One region of the Allobosea sp. PAMC 26642 genome, then DNA from elsewhere that is predicted to be linked to it. Evidence: predicted binding sites of a transcription regulator. Region 1 holds the regulator's gene; the other holds the start of a gene.
What was found. Region 1 encodes PhoB, which activates phosphate uptake and scavenging genes when phosphate is short. Its sites were predicted from a motif close to TGTCATNNANCTGTCAT; they were not measured.
Positions count from the first base shown of each region.

Region 1 (4,266 bases):
GGTCTCGGTATCGAGCGCAACGACCCCAGCCTCAAAAGCCCAGCCGATCCAGCGTTCCAGATCGGCAAGCGTCCGCACGCATTCATAGCTCGCGCGGTCGATCTTCTGCGCCAGCGCCTGGTTCTTGCGCGCGGCGGCGAGGTCGGCTGGGGTCGACGCGCCGTCGGTCGCGGGTGTGGCCGCACCGGGCTGCGTCACCGCCGCACTGGCGGCCAGCGAGAGCGACGGCCCGGTGCCCGCCGCATCGGCGCCGACATAAAGCGCCTTGAGTTCGGCCGCACGGGAGCCTCCGGGCGCCAAATCCGCATCGGCCTCGATCGCCGAGACATCGGCCTCGTAAGCCTCGCCCACCCGCTTGGTGATGGTGGTGAATTCCATCGCCTTGAGGAAAGCGATCAGCGGCGCCGGGTCGGGCTGGCTCAGCGTCAGATGTGACAGCGGCGTCTCGACCTTGACGTCATCGACCAGGCTGACGAGCCGGCGCGACATCAGCACCTTCTCGACGATCTCGGGATTGGTCAGCGTCTCGCGCCGCTTGGGCTGCTTGATCTCGCCGGCGCGCGCCAGCAGCGTATCGAGATCGCCATATTCGCCGATCAGCTGGGCTGCCGTCTTGATGCCGATGCCGGGTGCGCCGGGCACATTGTCGGTCGCATCGCCTGCGAGCGACTGCACATCGACCACGCGGTTGGGCATCACGCCGAAATACTCGACCACCTCCGGCTCGCCGATCTTGCGCTCGGGCCTGAAGCCGGCACCCTTCTTAGCGTCGCCGGAGGCGGGGTCGTACATCGCCACGCCCGGACCCACGAGCTGCATCAGATCCTTGTCGGCCGAGACGATCAGCACGTCGGCCCCGGCCTCGCGCGCCTGCCTTGCATAGGTCGCGATCAGATCATCGGCCTCGTAGACATCCTGCTCGACCGGGATCAGGCCGAAAGCCCGCACCGCCGCGCGCATCAGCGGGAATTGCGGGATCAGGTCCGGCGGCGGCTCGGAGCGGTTACCCTTATAGGCCGGGTAGATCTCCTTGCGGAACGAGTTCTCCGACTTGTCGAAGATGATGGCGAGATGCGTCGGTTTCACCCCGAGCACGCCGTCCTTGACGAACTGGAAGAGCTTGGTGGCAAACAGCCGCACCGCGCCCGAGGGCAGCCCGTCCGAGCGGGCATTGTATTTCCGGTCCTGGTTGATCGACTGGAAATAGGCCCGAAAGATGAAATTCGAGCCGTCGACCAGGAAGAGATGGTCGCCGGGCTTGAGGTCCGGGGCGGCGGCGTTCGGGGCTGTCTCGCTCATGGCGCGGACCATAAGCAACCGGCGCCGGGCGGTCTATCGCAGAGGCGGCGCGATCCGCAAGAAGCTGTCAGGAGTGGCCATGGCGTCCTGCTCGGGCTTGACCCGAGCATCTCTTCGACAGTGCCTTCTCGTCCTGAGATTCTCGGGTCTGCGCTTCGCGTCGCCCGAGAATGACGGTAGCGCCCTATTTCGTGATCGTATCGATCTCGGCCAGATCCTCGGGCGACAGCACCCAGTCAGCTGCTTTCACATTCGCCGCGATCTGCTCTGGCCTGGTCGCGCCTGCGATCACGCTGGAGACCACCGGCTGGGCCGCCAGCCAGGAGAAGGCGAGCTCGACCAGCGTCCGGCCCCGCGACTCGCAGAAATCCGCCAGCTTCTCGGTCTTGTCCCAGTTGGCGTCGGTCAGGACTTCCGCAGCGCGCGGCGCCTCGCGCGTCATGCGCGCGCCCTCCGGCAGTGGGGCGTTGCGCTTGTACTTGCCGGTGAGAAGGCCGTTGGCCAGCGGAAAATACGGCAGGAGCCCCATGCCGTAGTGACGGGTGGCGGGCAGCAGGTAGCTCTCGGCCCCACGCTTGAGCAGGCTGTACTCGTCCTGGCACGAGGCGAAGCCGGTAACGCCCAGATCGCGCGCCGTCCAGGCGGCATCCGCCACCTGCCAAGGCGCGAAATTCGAGCAGCCGATATAGCGCACCTTGCCCTGACGGATCAGGTCTTCGAGCGTCCGCAGCGTCTCCTCGATCGGGGTCAGCGAGTCGGGCCGATGAATCTGGTAGAGGTCGATCCAGTCGGTCTTCAGCCGCTTCAGCGAAGCCTCGACCGCGTTCATGATGTAGTGCCGCGAGCCGCCCTTCATCGTGCCGGCTTCGTTCATGTCCATGCCGAACTTCGTCGCCAGCACGATGTCCTTGCGGCGCGCGCCGAGCAACTGGCCGAGCACGGTCTCGGAGCCGCCGCGATTGCCGTAGACATCGGCGGTATCGAACAAAGTGATGCCGTTCTCGATCGCCGCATCGACGACCTTGCGTGCCGCGTCGTCATCGATCCGGCCGCCGAAATTATTGCAGCCGAGGCCGACGAGCGAAACGCGAAGGCCGGAGCGACCGAGATTGCGGGTGAGCATGGGAAAGCGTCCTTCATGGCGAATGATGCAAGGGACCAGACCCGGACGCCGTTCGCAATCGCCATGGACGCAGGGCCGCCGCGCGACGCGAACGCCTCACCCCCGAGCGAATGTCTCGTCGAAGGCGTAGCCGGCGCCGCGCACGGTGCGCAGCGGGTCTTTCGTATTATCCGGCGTGATCGCCTTGCGCAGGCGTCCGACATGGACGTCGACAGTGCGCTCGTCGATATAGACGTCGCGGCCCCAGACGGCGTCGAGCAGCTGAGCGCGCGAATAGACCCGGCCCGGCGCCTGCATCAGGAATTCGAGCAGCCGGAACTCGGTCGGTCCCAGATGCAGCTCGGAACCCGAGCGGCGCACGCGCCGCGTCGTGCGGTCGAGTTCGAGATCGCCGGCTGCCAGCAGCCCCGCGACGTGGCCCGGCTTGGCCCGGCGCAGCAGCGCCTGAATGCGCGCGATCAGCTCGGGCAGAGAGAACGGCTTGACGACATAGTCGTCGGCCCCGGTGGCGAGACCGCGCACCCGCTCGGTCTCCTCGCCGCGAGCCGTCAGCATGATGATCGGCACGCGCTCGGTGTCGCGCCGCGCCCGCAGGCGGCGGCAGAGCTCGATGCCCGACAGGCCGGGCAGCATCCAGTCGAGCAGCACGAGATCGGGCGTGTTGTCGCGCAGGTGCAGCTCCGCATCGTCCCCGCGCGCAACGCTGTCGACCTCGAAGCCCTCGGCTTCGAGATTGTAGCGCAGGAGCAGCGTTAGCGGCTCCTCGTCCTCGACGATCAGGATGCGTGCGGGCATGGCGGGTTTCCAGATGTTGGGCGGTTCCCTGCGCGTCATTCTCGGGATTGACCCGAGAATCCCTCACACCAGAACCCTCTGGTGTCCGAGATGGTCGGGTCAAGCCCGACCATGACGCGACGGGTGTCAGCTCCCGAGCACTGCCTCGACGCTGATATCGGTCGTGTCGAGCTTGGGCCGGTTCAGGTCCAGCGACTCGCCGGTGACGAGATAATGGATCGTCTCGGCGATGTTGGTGGTGTGGTCGCCGATACGCTCGACGTTCTTGGCGCAGAACAGCAGATGCGTGCAGAAGGTGATGTTGCGCGGATCTTCCATCATGTAGGTCAGCAACTCGCGGAAGAGCGAGGTGTAGAGCGCGTCGATCTCGCCGTCGCGGTGCCAGACTTCCATCGCCTTCTGCTCGTTCCCAGCGGCATAGGCGTCGAGCACGTCCTTGAGCTGGGCCTGGACGAGGCGGCTCATATGCTCCAGCCCGACCACGGCGCGGTGCGGCGGCTGGAACTGGCCGGAGATGGCCACGGCGCGCTTGGCGATGTTCTTGGCGAGATCGCCGACGCGCTCGATGTCGGAGGCGATGCGGATCGCCGAGATCAGTTCGCGCAGATCGTTGGCGAGCGGCTGGCGGCGCGCGATGGTCAGCACGGCGCGTTCTTCGACATCGCGCTGCAGGTTGTCGAGGCGCTGGTCGGCGCTGATCACCTTCTGGGCCAGCGCGGTATCGCGGCGCACCAGCGCCACGGTGGAATCGCCGAGCATACGCTCGGACATCCCGCCCATCTCGGCAAGGCTGCGGCGCAGCGCTTCAAGTTCGGCGTCGTAGGAGCGGACGATATGGTCGGTCATCGGCGTGTGTCCCTGTGCAGAGCGGAGTTCGATTCAGCCGAAGCGGCCGGTGACGTAGTCCTGCGTCTGCTTCTTGGCGGGGTTCATGAAGATGGTGTTGGTCGGAGCGAACTCGATCACCTCGCCGAGATACATGAAAGCGGTGTACTGCGAGATGCGCGCCGCCTGCTGCATGTTGTGGGTGACGATGACGATGGTGAAGT
Region 1 covers NZ_CP014301.1:4,504,547-4,508,812, forward strand. Annotated here, with positions in the region: gene polA (DNA polymerase I) at 1-1,299, opposite strand, end outside; gene AXW83_RS21570 (aldo/keto reductase) at 1,484-2,422, opposite strand; gene phoB (phosphate regulon transcriptional regulator PhoB) at 2,519-3,217, opposite strand; gene phoU (phosphate signaling complex protein PhoU) at 3,344-4,063, opposite strand; gene pstB (phosphate ABC transporter ATP-binding protein PstB) at 4,097-4,266, opposite strand, start outside.

Region 2 (4,266 bases), 1.3 Mb from region 1:
CCCTTGGCAGCGGCGGTCGCGGCCTGCGGCGGCCATGTCCCAATGATTTCTGGCCGCGGCCTCGGCCATACCGGCGGTACGCTCGACAAGCTCGACGCCGTGCCGGGCTACGTCACCCAGCCCGACATTGCCCTGTTCCGAAAAGTGGTGCGAGAGCAGGGCTGCGCCATCATCGGCCAGACGGCCGATCTGGCGCCCGCCGACAAGCGCCTCTACGCCATCCGCGACGTCACGGCGACGGTCGAGACGATTCCGCTGCTGACCTCCTCGATCCTGTCGAAGAAACTCGCGGCCGGGCTACACGGGCTGGTGATGGATGTGAAATATGGCTCGGGCGCCTTCCTGCCCGATTACGGCAAGGCGCGGGCGCTCGCCGACGCGCTGGTCGGCGTCGCCAACGGCGCCGGCCTGCCGACGACCGCGCTGATGACCGACATGGACGAGCCGCTGGCAAGCGCGGCCGGCAATGCGCTCGAAGTCGCCTATGCGCTCGACCACCTCGCCGGAAGGCGGCGCGAGCCGCGCTTCCATGAAGTCACGGTCGCGCTGGCCGCCGAGATGCTGCTGCTCGGACGGCTCGCGGCCGATATCGACCAAGCCAGGGCGAAAATCGAGGCGGCCTTCGCCAGCGGCGCCGCAGCCGAGCGCTTCGCGCGCATGGTCGCGGCGCTGGGCGGGCCGGCCGATCTGCTTGAGCGGCCGGACAAATATCTGGCGGCGGCGCCGATCGTAAAGCCGGTCTTCGCCACCTCGCCCGGCACGGTCCAGGCGATCGACACGCGCGGCGTCGGGCTCGCCGTGGTGGCGCTCGGTGGCGGCCGTACGCGGCCACAGGACCCGATCGACCACGCCGTCGGCATCGTCGATCTCGCGGGGCTCGGCGACGCGGTTGGAGCGGGCCGCCCGCTCGGCATCGTGCACGCCCGCGATGAAGCCGGTTTTGAGGCTGCCCAACTGCGCTTGCGGAAAGCCTATCGCCTGGGAGAAGGTAGGCCGGAACGCGGCGCGCTGGTCGCGGAGCGGATCACGGAGAGTTCGCACGCATGAGTTTGCTTCTGGCGATGACCGGCTGGCATCTTGAAGACTGGCGGGAGCGTTTCGCCGCGCTGCTGCCGGAGATGCCGATCGTGACGCTCGGCGAGCCCTTCGACCGGCGCTCGGTGCATTATGTCGCGAGCTGGAAGCATCCCGAGGGCAGCCTTGCCGGCTTGCCCAACCTCGCCGCGATCTTCTCGCTGGGCGCCGGCGTAGATCATCTCTTCGCCGATTCGCGTCTTCCCGAAGCGCCGATCGCCCGCGTAGTCGATCCCGATCTGACGACGCGGATGAGCGAATACATCGTGTTGCATTGCCTGATGATCTTGCGCCAGCAGCGGCGCTACGACCGGCAGCAACCGCTGAAGAGCTGGGACGATGACCGCAATCAACCTGCCGCCCGCTCGGTGCGCGTCGGCATCATGGGGCTGGGCGAACTCGGTCTCGACGCCGCCCGCAAGCTGAAGGTGATGGGCTTCGACGTCGCCGGCTGGAGCCGTTCGCCAAAGACTGTCGATGGCTTGGCAACCTTCTCAGGCTCCGATGGAATGGCAGGCTTTCTCGCCCGCACCGACATCCTCGTCAGCCTGCTGCCGCTGACGCCTGAAACGCGCGGAACCATCAACGCGACACTGCTGGCCGGCCTGGCACAGAACGGCCGGCTGGGCGGGCCGTTCCTGGTCAATGCCGGCCGCGGCGGGCTCCAGGTCGAGGCCGACATTCTCGCTGCGCTCGAGGCCGGCACGCTGAAGGGGGCGACGCTCGACGTCTTCGAGACCGAACCGCTGCCCGCAGACTCACCGCTCTGGACGCATCCCGCCGTGACGGTAACGCCGCACAACGCCGCGATGTCGGAGCCGGACGCCGTGGCGAGCCTGATCGCGACGCAGATCAGGCGGCTGGAAGCCGGCGAGCCGCTGGAGCATGTGGTCGATCCGGCAAGGGGGTATTGAGCACCAGCTGTCATTCCGGGGCGCGCCGCAGGCGCGAGCCCGGAACCCACGACGGGATGAGTGTGATCGACTGGCCTTGTTGAAGATCGCGCCCGGTCGTGGGTTCCGGGTTCTCGCTTCGCGAGCCCCGGAATGACAAAGGCGGATCGTCACGCCAACGTCACGCGCCCGTCGTCGCGCTGAAATCAGCCGGGGCCAAGCGGAGGGGCCATCCCCCAACCCGGAGCGTCCCATGCGCCTGTCCCTCGTCGCAGCCCTGCTGCTGTCCTCCACCATGCTCGCCGGCGCCCAGGAAGCTCAGAAGGAGTTCCCGGCAAAGCTGCTCGGCCATGCGCTGCTGCCGGCCAACACCATGGTCGCCGCTCCCGCCGATGCGCCGGCCGACCTCAAGGTCTCCGGCAAGTTCACCACGCCCGGCAAACGCGTCGAGGCGGTCGGTACCGTCATGGGGACCTCGGGCGGCCGCCCGACCGGCCTCTCGACGCCCTTCGCCGGTCAGCCCGTGCAGGGCTTCTCCGGCATTCGCTCGCTCGGCAATGGCGAGTTCCTGGTGCTGACCGACAACGGCTTCGGCGCCAAGGCAAACTCGCCCGACGCCATGCTGTATTTCCACCGCCTGAAGGCCGATTTCGCGGGCGGCACGATCGAGCGCACCGCCACCACCTTCCTGCACGATCCCGACAAGAAGGTGCCGTTCCGCATCGCCAACGAGGGCACCGAGAAGCGCTATTTGACCGGCTCCGACTTCGACCCCGAGTCGATCCAGCCGATCGGCGGCAAGTTCTGGATCGGCGACGAGTTCGGACCCTATCTCATCCGCGTCGATGCGACCGGCAAGGTCGAGGCCGTGTTCGAGACGACGGTCGATGGCAAGCCCGCCCGCTCGCCCGACCATTATGCCGTGACCACGCCGGCCGCGCCGAATCTGCCCGTCGAGTTCAACGTTCGCCGGTCCAAGGGCTATGAGGGCATGGCCCAGTCGCCGGACGGGCGCTTCCTCTACCCGCTGCTCGAAGGTCCGCTCTGGAACGCCGAGACCAAGGGCAACGAGGAAGTCGACGGCAAGGAAGTCCTGCGCATCCTCGAATTCGATGTCGCCGCCGAAAAGTGGACCGGCCGCTCCTGGTTCTTCCCGCTCGAGCAGAAGGGCAACGCCATCGGCGATTTCAACATGATCGATGCGACCACCGCGCTGATCATCGAACGCGACAATGGCGAAGGGACCGCCGACCGTGCCTGCGCGGCGGGCCAGCGCGGCCCCGACTGTTTCCACGACCTCGCAAAGTTCAAGCGCGTCGTGAAGATCGAGATGACCGACGCCAATGTCGGCAAGTCGGTGCGCAAGGTCGGCTATATCGACCTGCTCAAGATTGCCGACCCTGACAAGAAGGCGAAGCAGGGCGCCATCGACGGCGTGCTGCCCTTCCCCTTCTTCACCATCGAGAACGTCGATGTCGTCGATCGCGCCAACGGCGTCATCGTCGTCGGCAACGACAACAACCTGCCGTTCTCGTCGTCGCGCGATCCGAAGAAGGCCGACGACAACGAACTCGTCCTGCTCTCGGTGAAGGACCTGCTCGACGCGAAGTGAGCGTCCGCGCTTCATGCTTCTCCCTCCCCCCGCTTGCGGTGGGGAGGGCCGGGGTGGGGGGCAGTTCCGCTTGGTGAGGCGCTGAAATCAGGTCGAGACCTGCTTTTCGGCCCCCCACCCTAACCCTCCCCACCGCAAGCGGGGGGAGGGGATCGGAAGCCGCAGCGTCGAGGTTAAAGAAATTTCGAGGTCCTACCGCCCCGCGGCGTAGGCCTGCATCAGCCGCGGGGTGGCTGCCGCCCGCAACAGGCCGTCCGAACCGGTCTCGGCCGCCGTCAGCCGGCCGACCGTCCAGGCCGGCGCGCGCTCGACGGCGTGCCCGCGCTTTTCCAGATCGGCCAGCGCCGCCTCGCCGATGCTCTCCTCGACCATGAGATGGCCGGGCCGCGCCTCGCGCGGGTAGAAGGAGGAAGGGAAGTGCTGCGTATGGAACAGCGGCAGGTCGATCGCCTCCTGCAGGTTCAGTCCGTGATGCACGCGGCGCAGGAACATCCCCATCTGCCATTGCTCCTGCTGGTCGCCGCCCGGCGTGCCGAAGACAAGGCGCGGCTCGCCGTTCTCGAAGGCGAGCGTCGGCGTCAGCGTCGTGCGCGGGCGCTTGAACGGCGCCAGCGATGCCGGCAGCCCGTCCTCCAGCCAGAACATCTGCGCGCGCGAATTCAGCGGGAAGCCGAGTTCCGGAATGAC
Region 2 covers NZ_CP014301.1:334,556-338,821, forward strand. Annotated here, with positions in the region: gene deoA (thymidine phosphorylase) at 1-1,047, shown strand, start outside; gene AXW83_RS01555 (2-hydroxyacid dehydrogenase) at 1,044-1,988, shown strand; gene AXW83_RS01560 (esterase-like activity of phytase family protein) at 2,221-3,579, shown strand; gene AXW83_RS01565 (gamma-glutamyltransferase family protein) at 3,772-4,266, opposite strand, start outside.
Region 2: AXW83_RS01560 (esterase-like activity of phytase family protein) is a predicted target of PhoB. The motif match lies at 2,147-2,163, and genes of this name have one in related genera.